Regions from separate parts of the Faecalibacterium sp. 3 genome, predicted to be linked through region 3. Evidence: riboswitches for the same ligand, from Rfam matches in the RefSeq annotation. Region 3 holds a riboswitch; each other region holds the start of a gene.
What was found. Region 3 has a riboswitch for thiamine pyrophosphate ahead of thiW (energy coupling factor transporter S component ThiW). Riboswitches for the same ligand answer to the same signal wherever they lie in the genome.
Positions count from the first base shown of each region.

Region 1 (4,235 bases), 1.1 Mb from region 3:
CCATGTGGACTTCAACTTTGATCTTGCACAGTATTTGGAGAATAGCGATGAACTTGCTTGCTGACAAACACAAAAACACCGTTGACTTCGATTTGAAATCAACGGTGTCTGTAACTCTCATTTGAGCCAATGGTGGAGAATACCGGGATCGAACCGGTGACCTCTTGCATGCCATGCAAGCGCTCTCCCAGCTGAGCTAATCCCCCATAATTTTCCAGAAGTGGAAGCCTCTGGAAAAGAGATGCTCAAACAAGAAATGCTTTATGAAGTTCAGTTGTGGGGGTGCGTGAGCACACTGCTTGGGCTCCCAGCTGAGCTAATCCCCCAGATGTTCGTGCCGTGCCTGACGACAGGAGTAATTATACCAGCGCTTTGCCGGATTGTCAACAGCTTTTCTGGATTTTTCGCAAAAAAATTCCCGCCGGGGGAATGCCCTTCCCGGCGGGAAAAATGACTGCGAAAAAACTTACGCTCTTGCGTTCTGCCGGTCGAAGATCTGGGGTGCGACACGGATCAGGATCACCACAAGGACGGTGGTCAGGATGGCTTCGGGCAGCATGTAAGTGGCGTTGTACAAGGCGCTGTACAGCCAGCACAGACCGTCCACGCTCATGCTGGAGATCCCGGGGAAGCCGATCTCAGTCATCCAGCTGAAAGCGTAGTCGTAGTCCTTCCAGACGATGTAACCGGACAGAAAGCTGCACAGGAAGCGCAGCAGGCACACCACAAAGGCACTGACACCGACACCCACGGTACGGCTGCGGAAAGGCTTTGCGATCAGGCAGGCGAAGCCCAGTACCGTGAAAGCCAGAAGGTAGTCCAGCAGCACGCAGCCCACCTGCGCCGTGAGGGTCTGGCAGTATGCCAGATTGCCAAGGCCCTGCACAAGCTGGATCAGGCTGTTGACGAAAGCGGTCATGACGCCCCACTTTGCGCCGTGGCGGTAGCTCATTACCAGAATGGGCACCATGCTGAACAGGGTGATGGAACCGCCGTGGGGCATGAGCGGGATCTGGATCATGCTCAAAACGGTGGACAGCGCGATTATCAGTGCACCCTCCACCAGAATGCGGGTCTTGGAATAGGTTTTGGTCATAAGGATTCCTCTTCTCAGAACGATAGTACACAAAAACAAAATACGCCCGCTTTTCAGCAGGCGCACGGGGTTTGTGAAAGAACGGACAGTTCTGCAAACTCCCACGCCGGCATTGTCCGGTCTGGTAAAAGGGTACTCCGCACAATGCGGATCTCAGCCTTTCGGCACCCCTGTTTTTATGTCCGTATAAAAGTATAGCGCATCTGGTGCAGAAGTCAAGCCCCGGCGGCACATATCTGCCCCGTCAGGCGCATAGGCTGTACCATAATACAGCAGGAGGGATCCGGGCATGAAGGGAGACCCTGAGCAGAGAGCAATACAGCTGGGCGAGTACATTGCGGCCCATCGCACCACCGTGCGGGCGGCGGCTGCGGTGTTCGGGTGCAGCAAATCCACGGTGCACAAGGACGTGGCCGTGCGGCTGCGGACGCTGCAGCCGGAGCTGTTCCGGCAGGTGCGGGCTGTGCTGGCCCGCAACAAAGCCGAGCGGCATCTGCGCGGCGGCGCAGCTACCCGGCGCAAATACAGCCGCAAATGAGAGACGGCGCGCTTTCCGTTTTTATTCCGGAAGCGTGCCGCCTGTTTTACTGCTGGTTCTGGGGGTGGAACTGGCTCAGTGCGCCCTTTTCCAACCGACTGACCTGTGCCTGACTGATGCCGATCTCCTGCGCCACCTCCATCTGGGTCTTGCCCTGCAGGTAGCGCAGCTCCATGATCTTTTTCTCCCGCGGGGTCAGCCCGGCCACCGTCTGGCGAAACTGCAGCCCGCTGATCCAGCTGTCCTCGCCATCCGGGTCCCGCACCTGATCGATCACGTACATGGCATCGCCGCCGTCGGTGTACACCGGCTCATCCAGACTGATGGGCTCCACCACCGATTCCAGCGCCGCCGTTACTTCCCGGCGGGTGAGCCCGGCACTCTGCGCGATCTCGTCCATGGTCGGCTCGCGGCCAAGCTGCTTTTCCAGCGTCTCGCGGCTCTGCATGGCCCGGTAAGCGGTATCCCGCAGGCTGCGGCTCACCCGCAGGGCGTTGTTATCCCGCAGAAAGCGCCGGATCTCGCCAATGATCATGGGCACGCCGTAGGTGGAGAAGCGCACCGGCTGGGCGGGGTCGAAATGATCGATGGCTTTGATGAGCCCGATGCACCCCACCTGAAACAGGTCGTCCAGATTTTCGCCGCGCTGGGCGAACCGCTGCACCACGCTGAGCACCAGCCGCAGATTGCCCTCCACCATCCGCTCCCGCGCGGCGGCATCGCCGGTGCGCACCCGGGCCAGAAGCTCCCGCTTTTCGGCCTCGGTCAGCACAGGCAGCTGGGCCGTGTTCATGCCGCACAGCTCCACTTTGTTGTACATCCAAACGCCCCCGGTCTGTTTTTGTTCTCACCGGGAGTATGGGATGTGCAGCGGCATCGTATGCGTGGAAAAAACTGTGCGCTTTCCCGTTTGGCAGGAAAGCGCGGCAAAATATTGTTTTTTGTGCGGATCTATGATATGCTGTATTTGCGGCGGCAACGCCGCCATCAGGCGCTGTGCCCACAAAAGCAGAACGGGTTGCGGCACCCAGCATCCGCTTCGTGTCTTGAGCGGCACTCGCGTCTTGCTGGCCGCGGCCCCAACCTCGCCTCCCTGTTTCCGCCATAGGCGGCGGTCGGCTCCGTTGCAGCTGCTCCTTACCGGTACTTGGGTGCCGGCTAAAGACGATTTTTTCTTGAAAATCTCGTTCTCCCCGGATGCCCAAGGGCGGAAAGGGGGGATGCACCATGACGTTTGAACAGGTCGTGCTTCTGCTCACGCTTCTCGGCGGAGCGATCTACGTTACGTTTGAAATTACATGGACTGTTTCTCACAGTGATGACAAAAAGAAAAAATGACCGCCTCGAGTCCCAATCCGAGCGGTCATCTTTTCTTGACTAATCCGGTAAGGAACTAGCCGTTTGCAGGGCCAGCGCCTTTTGTAGTTTTATTATATGCGAATCAGCGCGGATTGTCAAGCCCGGCGGGCGGCAGTTCGCGTTTTTCCACTTCATTCGCTTTCCAGCTGGGCCTTTAATGTATGGATGATCCGCTTTTCCAGCCGGGAGATATAGCTCTGGCTGATGCCAAGGGCGTCGGCGGCTTCCTTCTGGGTGCGCTCCACGCCGTCGGCAAGGCCAAAGCGCAGCTCCATGATCTGCCGCTCCCGTGGGGACAGGCTGTCCACGGCACGGCGCAGAATGGCACGCTCGGCGTCCTGTTCCAGCCGCTGGCTGATCTGATCCTCGTCGCTGCCAAGAATGTCCGAGAGCAGCAGCTCGTTGCCGTCGCCGTCCACGTTGAGCGGCTCGTCGATGCTGGCCTCCTGTCGGCGGTTGGAGCTTTTGCGTAAGTACATCAGGATCTCGTTGCCGATGCAGCGGCTGGCGTAGGTGGCCAGCTTGATGCTGCGCTCCGGGGTGAAGGTGTTCACGGCCTTGATGAGCCCGATGGTGCCAATGCTGATCATATCCTCGGCGGGGACCCCGCTGTTTTCGTACTTTTTGGCAAGGTATACCACCAGCCGCAGGTTGTGGGTGATCAGGTCGTCCCGGGCGCAGGCGTCTCCCTCTGCCATGCGGGCCAGCAGGGCTTTTTCCTGCTCCGGGGTCAGGGGCGGCGGCAGACTGGGCGCGCCCGCCAGATAATGGGCACCGCCGCAATATCGCAGCCGTGCAAGAAGCCGCTGCCAGAACAGCCGGAATGCAGAAATACCATGGAACATGAGATCTCCTCCTGTACATCTATAATATAAGCGTCAGCGGATGCCCAGCTGCCCGGCCAGCTCACTGCCAAGCAGCGCGGTCCAGTGCTCCGGGGGCGTTTCCGGGCGGCAGAATGCAGCCAGAAAACCCTGTACCCGGCGGCTGCCCACGCGCAGGGCTTTGGCTGGGACCGCAGGCAGCACACAGTGCCCGGCAATGGTGGTGCAGGGCACCAGCCGCACCCCCAGCTCCGGCGGCGGTGCCGTGCCGCAGGCAAAGTAGCTGTCCAGAAAGGCCCGTAGCGCCTGCGGCAGGCCGTCGCGCACAGAGGGGTAATGCAGCAGCACCACGGCCCGCCCGCTCAGCGGGTCCTGCACCGAAAAGCCGGTGTCGCACAGCGCCTGCACCGGCAGGGCG
Region 1 covers NZ_JBLWFN010000001.1:1,813,666-1,817,900, forward strand. The annotation lists gene ACNSPV_RS08595 (recombinase family protein) at 1-64, shown strand, start outside; tRNA gene ACNSPV_RS08600 (tRNA-Ala) at 131-206, opposite strand; gene ACNSPV_RS08605 (energy-coupled thiamine transporter ThiT) at 467-1,096, opposite strand; TPP riboswitch at 1,179-1,278, opposite strand; gene ACNSPV_RS08610 (sporulation transcriptional regulator SpoIIID) at 1,386-1,634, shown strand; gene sigG (RNA polymerase sporulation sigma factor SigG) at 1,681-2,454, opposite strand; gene sigK (RNA polymerase sporulation sigma factor SigK) at 3,125-3,838, opposite strand; gene ACNSPV_RS08625 (sigma-E processing peptidase SpoIIGA) at 3,872-4,235, opposite strand, start outside.
Region 1: linked by a shared signal. The riboswitch ahead of ACNSPV_RS08605 (energy-coupled thiamine transporter ThiT) and the one ahead of thiW (energy coupling factor transporter S component ThiW) in region 3 are both predicted to bind thiamine pyrophosphate.

Region 2 (4,235 bases), 1.3 Mb from region 3:
CAAGGTGCATCTTGCAAGCGGTGCCATCGGCGGCTTTGATGTACTGCAGACCGTCACCCTGATGGCTCAGGCCCAGCAGCTGGCCGAGACCGCAGGCATCGAGACCCACACCGGCGCAAGAGGCTTCCGCAACACGCCCGTATGGGAGGAGCACCTGCTCACCGATACGGAAAAGACCACCGTGTTCACAGGCAATGCCAAGCAGGCCATTGCCACCTTCCCGCGCCGGGTCAACGTAGCCGTGGCCACCTCTCTGGCCACCACCGGCCCGGAGATCACCAGCGTGACCATGCATTCCGTCCCCGGCTGGGTGGGTGACGATCACCGCATCACTGCCGAGATCGAGGGTGTGAAGGCTGTGGTGGACATCTGCTCTTCCACCAGCGCCATTGCTGGCTGGAGTGTGGTTTCCCTGCTGCGCAATCTCGCTTCCCCTGTGTGCTTCTATTAAAAGGAGGATCTGCACATGTTCCATAAACTGGTAGCCATTGAGCCGGTCAGCCTGATCCCCTCTGCCGAGCAGGAACTGCATCAGTATGCAGAAGAGGTGACCCTGTACCGCGATATCCCGGCGGACGATGACGAGATCGTGCGGCGTGTCGGGGATGCCGATGCCGTGCTTCTGAGCTATACCTCCCGCATGGGCAAAAGCGTGATCGAGCGCTGCCCGAATATCCGTTACATCGGCATGTGCTGCAGTCTGTATTCGGAAGAGAGCGCCAACGTAGATATCGCCTATGCCCGCACCCGCGGCATCAAAGTGCTGGGCATCCGGGACTACGGCGACCGCGGCGTTGTGGAGTACGTTCTGCACGAGCTCATCGGCATCCTGCACGGTTTTGGAATGCCCATGCTGCGGGACGAGCCGGTGGAGATCACCGGGCTGAAGGTCGGCATCGTCGGGCTGGGTGTGTCCGGCAAAATGATTGCCGATGCTCTGCAGTTCATGGGTGCCGACATTGCCTATTACAGCCGCACCCGCAAGCCCGATGCCGAAGCCTCCGGCATGGCCTACAAGCCGCTGGCACAGCTGCTGACCGAGAGCGAGGTGGTGTTCACCTGCCTGAACAAAAATGTCCTGCTGCTGGGCAAGGACGAATTTGCGCAGCTGGGCGAGGGAAAGGTGCTGTTCAACACCTCCATCGGCCCGGGCTTTGACTCGGCCGCACTGGAAGATTGGCTCACTCTGCCAGGCACCCATTTCTTCTGCGATACCCGCGCCGCTGCAGGCCCGGTGAGCGAGGGCTTTTTTGAACGCGAGAACGTACACTGCGCCAATGTTTCCGCCGGGCGCACCAAGCAGGCCTTTGTGCTGCTGAGCCAGAAGGTCCTTGCGAATCTCCGCACTGCTCTGGGAGAATGATATAAAAAGGGAACGCTTCCCGGCCGTGAGAAGCGTTCCCTTTTAGGCTTTATTCAAAATTGTTGCGATCTCTTCCAGATTCGCTGCAAATCGGATGCCCTGCTGGCGCTGCGGCGTGGAAAGGCCCTTCTCGATCATTTTGTCCAGCAGTGCTTTCAGGCTGTCGTAGTAGCCGTTCAGATCATAAAGGATGCAGGGCGCATCCAGCTGACCCAGCGAGACCCGGGACATCACTTCTGCAATTTCTTCCAGCGTGCCTGTGCCGCCGGGAAATGCGATAAAGGCATCCCCCAGCTCGATCATCTTCGTCTTGCGCTCAGCCATATCTCTGGTAACGATCAATTCGGTCAGGCCGTCATGCTGCAGCTCCTGCTGAATAAAAAACTGCGGCTCCACACCGGTCACGGTGCCGCCCGCATCCAGTGCGCTCTGCGCCAGCAGGCCCATCAGACCGCTGCGGGAGCCACCGTATACAAGGTGATGCCCGTTTGCGCCGATCCAGCTGCCCAGCTCCCGGACAGCCGCTGCCAATGCCGGATCGCTGCCTTCATTTGCCCCAAGATAGACTGTAATGTTCATGGTGTTTCCCCTTTTTGTTTTTTCTCATTTTACCACGTTCGCTACGCTTTGCAAGGCCCGGCACTACTTGCAAATAAAGCTGCACTGTGGTATGCTTGTGCACAGAAAAGGGAGCTTGCAAAAGCAGGCTGAGAGTGGGCTGTCTGCCCAGACCTGTGACCTGATTTGGATAATGCCAACGTAGGGAGATACCACTGCTTCAGCATGCGGAAGTGTCTCCCTGTGGGCATTTCCGCATTTTGATGCAAAGGAAGTTATTGCTATGAAAACCGCATTGACCATTGCCGGCAGCGATTCCAGCGGCGGCGCCGGCATTCAGGCCGATATCAAGACCATGACCGCCAACGGCGTGTATGCCATGAGCGCCATCACCGCCCTGACCGCCCAGAACACCACCGGTGTTATCGGCATTTTTGAAGCCACCCCGGAATTTCTGGCGCAGGAGATCGACTCCATTTTCACCGACATCTACCCGGACGCCGTCAAGATCGGCATGGTGTCCTCGGCTGAGCTGATCGGGGTAATTGCCGAAAAGCTGCGCAGCTATGATGCAAAGCACATCGTGGTGGATCCCGTGATGGTAGCCACTTCCGGTTCCAAGCTGCTGCGGGATGACGCCGTGCAGGCACTGACCGAAAAGCTGCTGCCCATGGCAGAGGTCGTCACCCCCAATATCCCGGAGGCCGAGATCCTCTCCGGCATGAAGATCACCGACGCGGCAGGCATGGAAGCTGCCGCACAGCGCATCAGTGAAAAATATCACTGCGCCGTGCTGTGCAAGGGCGGCCACCAGATCAATGACGCCGACGACCTGCTGTGGCGGAACGGCTGCGGCAAGTGGTTCCGGGGCAGACGCATTGACAACCCCAATACGCACGGCACCGGCTGCACCCTTTCCAGCGCCATTGCATCCAATCTGGCAAAGGGCTATGATCTGGATGCTTCTGTGGAGCGGGCAAAAGCCTATATTTCCGGCTGTCTTTCTGCCATGCTGGATCTGGGCCATGGCTCCGGCCCCATGAACCACATGTTTGCACTGAAGGGAGAATTTGTTGGTGAGTGAGCAGTCTTTTGTGCAGCAGCTGGTACAGGAAAGTCTGCCCGTGTGGGAGCAGTGCCTGCATTCGGAATTTCTGGAAAGACTTGCGGACGGCACGCTGGACGAAGCTTGCTTTAAGGGCTACATTGTAGAGGACAGCCTTTACCTGCGGGAATATGCCAAGGTGTTCGCATGGGGCATGACCAAGGCGGCAGATATGCAGACCATCCGCACCTACTATTCCCTGCTGTCCTTCGTAAACGAGAGTGAGGACGCCGAACGCCTGCGCTGCCTGAGGCAGTTCGGGCTGACCGATAAGGGCATCCAGAGCCTGCCGCTGCGGCCGGAGAACCGCGCCTATGTGGACTACATGATCGACACCGCCAGAAAAAGCGAGGGCGCAGCCGAGTGCATGATGGCCTGCCTGCCCTGCATGCTGAGCTACAGCTGGATCTTCCAGAAGCTGCTGAAAGAGCATCCCGCTGTGCAGGATGCCCCCTATGGTGCGCTGGTGGCAGACTATGCAGGCAGGGACTACGAGGAAGCCTGCCGCGACTGGGCTGCATTTGCAGAAAAGACCTGTGAGGGCCTGAGCCCGGAGCGTCTTGCCCGCTGCCGCGAGATCTTCCATGCCTGCTCTGTGTATGAGCTGGATTTCTGGGCCATGGCGGCTTTGCCCCGCAGCGACCTGTAATGATTCTGAGCATAAAAATGCACCCGGCGTGTGGGCAGGACCACAGCAGCCGGGTGCATTTTCTTTTGCGCAGTCAGGCAGACATTAAAAGTCCGACTTCTCGTGATTTTTTGCAAAAGTTGTCCGTGGTGCAAACCACTGCGGGCTTTTTGTTTTTCTGGGAAAGTGTTAAGAAATTAGAGGAGGCATTTCTTATGAAAGCATGCTCTCCGCTTCGCTCTGAGCATAAGCAGAGGAATTTATAATTTTATTTGTGGTCTGGAAACAACCGCAGTTGTTTCCAGACCACTTTTTTCACGAGAAAGGCCGTTCCGTTCAATGCATTTTGAGCTCCAAAATTTACAGCAAAAAGCGAAGAGGAAATGACCCTCAGTCATTTCCTCTTCGCAAACGGTAAAGTTATATTCTATGAATATTCTTACCCTCTTACGGCATCCTTCATGCGCTTGACATAGGCACCGATCTGCTCCGGGGCATCCTTGCCGTACTGATCCAGCAGCTTGATGACGGCGGAACCCACGATCGCACCATCGGCGATGCCCGCCATCTTTGCCGCCTGC
Region 2 covers NZ_JBLWFN010000001.1:1,931,837-1,936,071, reverse strand. The annotation lists gene ACNSPV_RS09175 (aspartate dehydrogenase domain-containing protein) at 1-451, shown strand, start outside; gene ACNSPV_RS09170 (D-isomer specific 2-hydroxyacid dehydrogenase family protein) at 467-1,363, shown strand; gene ACNSPV_RS09165 (TIGR00730 family Rossman fold protein) at 1,406-1,942, opposite strand; TPP riboswitch at 2,040-2,142, shown strand; gene thiD (bifunctional hydroxymethylpyrimidine kinase/phosphomethylpyrimidine kinase) at 2,205-3,005, shown strand; gene ACNSPV_RS09155 (TENA/THI-4 family protein) at 2,998-3,675, shown strand; gene trpA (tryptophan synthase subunit alpha) at 4,094-4,235, opposite strand, start outside.
Region 2: linked by a shared signal. The riboswitch ahead of thiD (bifunctional hydroxymethylpyrimidine kinase/phosphomethylpyrimidine kinase) and the one ahead of thiW (energy coupling factor transporter S component ThiW) in region 3 are both predicted to bind thiamine pyrophosphate.

Region 3 (4,235 bases):
GGGCGCGGGAGCGCATTCTGGACATTGCCGCCACCCAGTTCGAGGACGGCAGCGCCTACCATCAGTATCAGCCCCTGACCAAAAAGGGCAACCGGGATGTGGGCACCGGCTTCAACGATGACCCGCTGTGGCTCATTGCTGCCACCGCCGCCTATCTGCGGGAGACAGGCGACTGGCCCATTCTGGAAGAACAGGTGGCCTTTGAGAACGACGAGCGCAAGGCACAGCCGCTTATGGAGCACCTGCGCCGCAGCTTTCGCTTTACCTGCACCCATCTTGGCCCCCACGGCCTGCCGCTCATTGGCCGTGCGGACTGGAACGACTGCCTGAACCTGAACTGCTTCTCGGAGCACCCGGGCGAGAGCTTCCAGATCACCGGTCCCAGCGAGGGCCCGGTGGCCGAGAGCGTGTTCATTGCGGGCATGTTCGTCAAGTACGGGCGCGAGTATGCAGAGCTGTGCGACCGCCTGCAGCTTGCCGATGAGGCCGCAGCTGCCCGCCGGAGCATCGACGCCGTGGAGCAGGCGGCCCTGACCGCAGGCTGGGACGGCGCATGGTTCCGGCGCGCCTACGATGCTTTCGGCAACCCTGTGGGCAGCAGGGAATGCACCGAGGGACAGATCTTCATTGAGCCGCAGGGCATGTGCGTCATGGCAGGCATCGGCAGGGAGACCGGGCAGGCCGCGCAGGCGCTCCGGAGCGTGGAGGAGCGGCTGGACACCCCATACGGCGTGGTGCTGCACCAGCCCGCCTACACCAGCTACCAGCTGAATCTGGGCGAAATTTCCAGCTATCCGCCGGGATACAAGGAGAACGCAGGCATCTTCTGCCACAACAATCCGTGGATCAGCTGCGCCGAAACCATGCTGGGCCATGGAGACCGGGCCTTTGAGGTGTATCGCAAGACCTGCCCGGCCTACATCGAGGATATTTCCGAGATCCACCGCACCGAACCCTACGTCTACAGCCAGATGGTGGCGGGCAGGGATGCACCCACCTTCGGCGAGGCGAAAAACAGCTGGCTGACCGGCACGGCCGCATGGACTTTCGTCAATGTGAGCCAGTACATTCTGGGCATCCAGCCCACGCTGGACGGCCTGCGGGTAGACCCCTGCATCCCCCACACCCTGACCGGCTACACCGTCACCCGCCGCTACCGGGGCGCAGTGTATCACATTGCAGTGGACAACACCGCCGCCGTGCAGCACGGTGTGCAGAGCATCACGGTGGACGGCAAAGCCCTTGCGGGCAATGTGCTGCCGCTGGCTGCTGCCGGGACTACAGTGCAGGTGCGGGTGACCATGGGCTAAACCGACTTTCTCTGCTTTTTCATAATAATCTCCTCATAGCCAGATCCGCTGCGCAGACCCCTGCACGGCGGGTTTGGTCTGTAAAGGCGTGAACTATCCGGCGGCATAACGATCAAAAATGCGCTCTGCGTTCACGATCATTCCCCTCCCTCTTGCAATTTTGGTGCAAAGGGTGTAGAATACAGTCACAATCAAATACAGGGGAGCTCGTGACAGCGGGCTGAGAGGAAGTATCCGAACTTCGACCCTTTTACCTGATGCGGATAATGCCGCCGTAGGAAGTCATCCATATGATTTTTTGCAGGAGGCCCCGCAGAAGGGGGTCTCCTGTTTTTTGTTGTAGCTTATTTTACTGTTTTGAGGAGGATGCCTTGTACCTTTCTGCGGGGGAGTGCCGCAGCGGACTGAGGGGGAGCGCCCTGAGTGCCGTGAATCGTCAGCGATGGGAAGCCGTGTTCCGGCGTGAGAGGAGACCAGAAAGTCTCGACCGCTTGTAGATCTTGCCTGTGCCATCCGGTACGGGCTGTTTGCGGGGGCGCTGTACGGTTTTGCTGCTCCCGCAGGAGAAAGGAGCCTTGCCTTATGAAAAATATCTCTGTGAAAAAGCTGGCGCTGGCCGGTATGCTGTGTGCTTTGTGCGTGGTGGGCAGCGTGTTCAGCTTCCCCATGTTTGGCAGCAAATGCGCACCCATCCAGCACATGGTCAACGTGACCTGCGCCGTGCTGCTTGGCCCGTGGTGGGGCCTGGGCGTGGCCTTTGTGGCCTCCCTGCTGCGCAACCTGCTGGGTCTGGGCAGCCTGATGGCCTTCCCCGGCAGCATGTTCGGTGCTTTGCTGTGCGGCCTTGTGTACGCTAAGACGAAGAACATCTTTGCCACCATGGTGGGCGAGGTGTTCGGTACCAGCATTCTGGGCGGTCTGTGCGCCTACCCGGTGGCCATCTTCCTCATGGGCAAGAGCGCCGGTGATATCGCGTTTTATGCCTACATCGTGCCTTTCCTCATCTCCACTGCCGTGGGTTCCATCATTGCGGGCGTGCTGGTGTACAGCCTGCAGCGCTCCGGCGCACTGCGCTCCATGCAGAACAGTCTTTCCTGACGGAGGGGCACCCGAATGTTCAAAACAGAATTCGAGAACCTGCGCCGCACCTGCCCGCTCATCCATAACATTACCAACTACGTCACCGTGAACGACTGCGCCAACATGGTGCTGGCCTGCGGTGCTTCGCCCATCATGGCTGACGATGCTGCCGAGGTGGAGGACATCACCACCATCTGCGGCGGACTGAACATCAACATCGGCACCCTGAACAGCCGCACCATCACCAGCATGCTGCTGGCGGGCAAAAAGGCTAACGCGCTGGGCCATCCTGTGGTGCTGGACCCGGTGGGTGCGGGTGCATCCCGCCTGCGCACCGATACGGCCTACCGCCTGCTCCGGGATGTGAAGTTCGCGGTGATCCGCGGTAATATCTCGGAGATCAAAACGCTGGCCTCCGGCGCGGGCACAACCAAGGGCGTGGATGCCGATGTGGCTGATAAAGTCACTGAGGAAAATCTGGATTCTGCCGTGGCCTTTGCCAAAAAGTTTGCGGCTCAGACCGGTGCCGTCATTGCCATCACCGGTGCCATCGACATCGTGGCCGATGCGCAAAAAGCCTATGTCATCCGCAACGGCAATCCCATGATGAGCAGCATCACCGGCACCGGATGCCAGCTCTCGGCCCTCACGGCGGCTTTCGTTACCGCCAACCCCGGCCATCCGCTGGAAGCTGCTGCAGCTGCAGTGTGCGCCATGGGCCTTGCAGGCGAGATCGCCCACAAGCGGCTCACCCCGCAGGACGGCAACGCCACCTACCGCAGCTACATCATCGATGCCATTTACAATATGACCCCGGAACAGCTGGAAGAAGGAGCAAACTATGAAGTGCGATAAGCAGAACATGCTTCTGTATGCCGTCACCGACCGCGCATGGGTGGGAAAACAGTCCCTCTATGAGCAGGTGGAAAGCGCCCTGAAGGGCGGTGTCACCTGTGTGCAGCTGCGTGAAAAAGAGCTGGACGACGAAGCTTTTCTGAAAGAGGCTGTGGAGATCCATGCTCTGTGCCAGCGCTACGGCGTGCCGTTCTTTGTGAACGACAACGTGGACATTGCCATCCGCTGCCACGCCGAGGGCGTGCATGTGGGGCAGGAGGATATGGCCGCAGCGCAGGTGCGCGCCCGTGTGGGCGAGGGAATGATGATCGGCGTTTCCGTCCACAGCGTGGAGGAAGCGCAGGAAGCTGTGAAGCACGGCGCAGACTGCCTTGGTGTGGGTGCGGCCTTTGCCACTCATACCAAGACCGATGTGGACGTTCTGCCCCACGAGACCCTGAAGGCCATCTGTGACGCCGTGGACATCCCGGTGGTGGCCATCGGCGGCATCCACAAGGAGAACATCCTGCAGCTCAAGGGCACCGGCGTGGACGGTGTGGCCCTTGTGAGCGCCATCTTTGCAGCAGATGACATCGAGACCGAGTGCCGGGAGCTGAAGGCGCTTTCCGAGCAGATCATCTGACCGATCCCGCGGCAAACCGGGGGCACCACCTTGGGCCGCGTTATAAAATTCATGGAGAAAACCAATATGAAAAGCGTATTTTGCGCAGGTGCCGGCATCCAGAACGTTCTGCTTTTTCTGAATGACGGCTACTTGCCTGCCGCCCTTGCCTGCGGGTCGGGAGTTTCTCCGAGGACCGTCCGCTGGGGTGGGACCCTGCTGCCGCAGGCAGTAGGGCGGGCGATGGAATGGCCCGATTCGTGTCCGAGGAGAAAGCTCCCGGCACGCAGACTTCCCCGCATCAATGTATGACCAGCACCCTGCTGTTCAGAGATAAACTGTCATTTGGAGGAACAGAGCGTATGCAGACTTATACCACCCAGATGGAT
Region 3 covers NZ_JBLWFN010000001.1:673,826-678,060, reverse strand. The annotation lists gene ACNSPV_RS03145 (GH36-type glycosyl hydrolase domain-containing protein) at 1-1,310, shown strand, start outside; TPP riboswitch at 1,500-1,608, shown strand; gene thiW (energy coupling factor transporter S component ThiW) at 1,893-2,408, shown strand; gene thiM (hydroxyethylthiazole kinase) at 2,424-3,245, shown strand; gene thiE (thiamine phosphate synthase) at 3,232-3,867, shown strand; gene thiC (phosphomethylpyrimidine synthase ThiC) at 4,209-4,235, shown strand, end outside.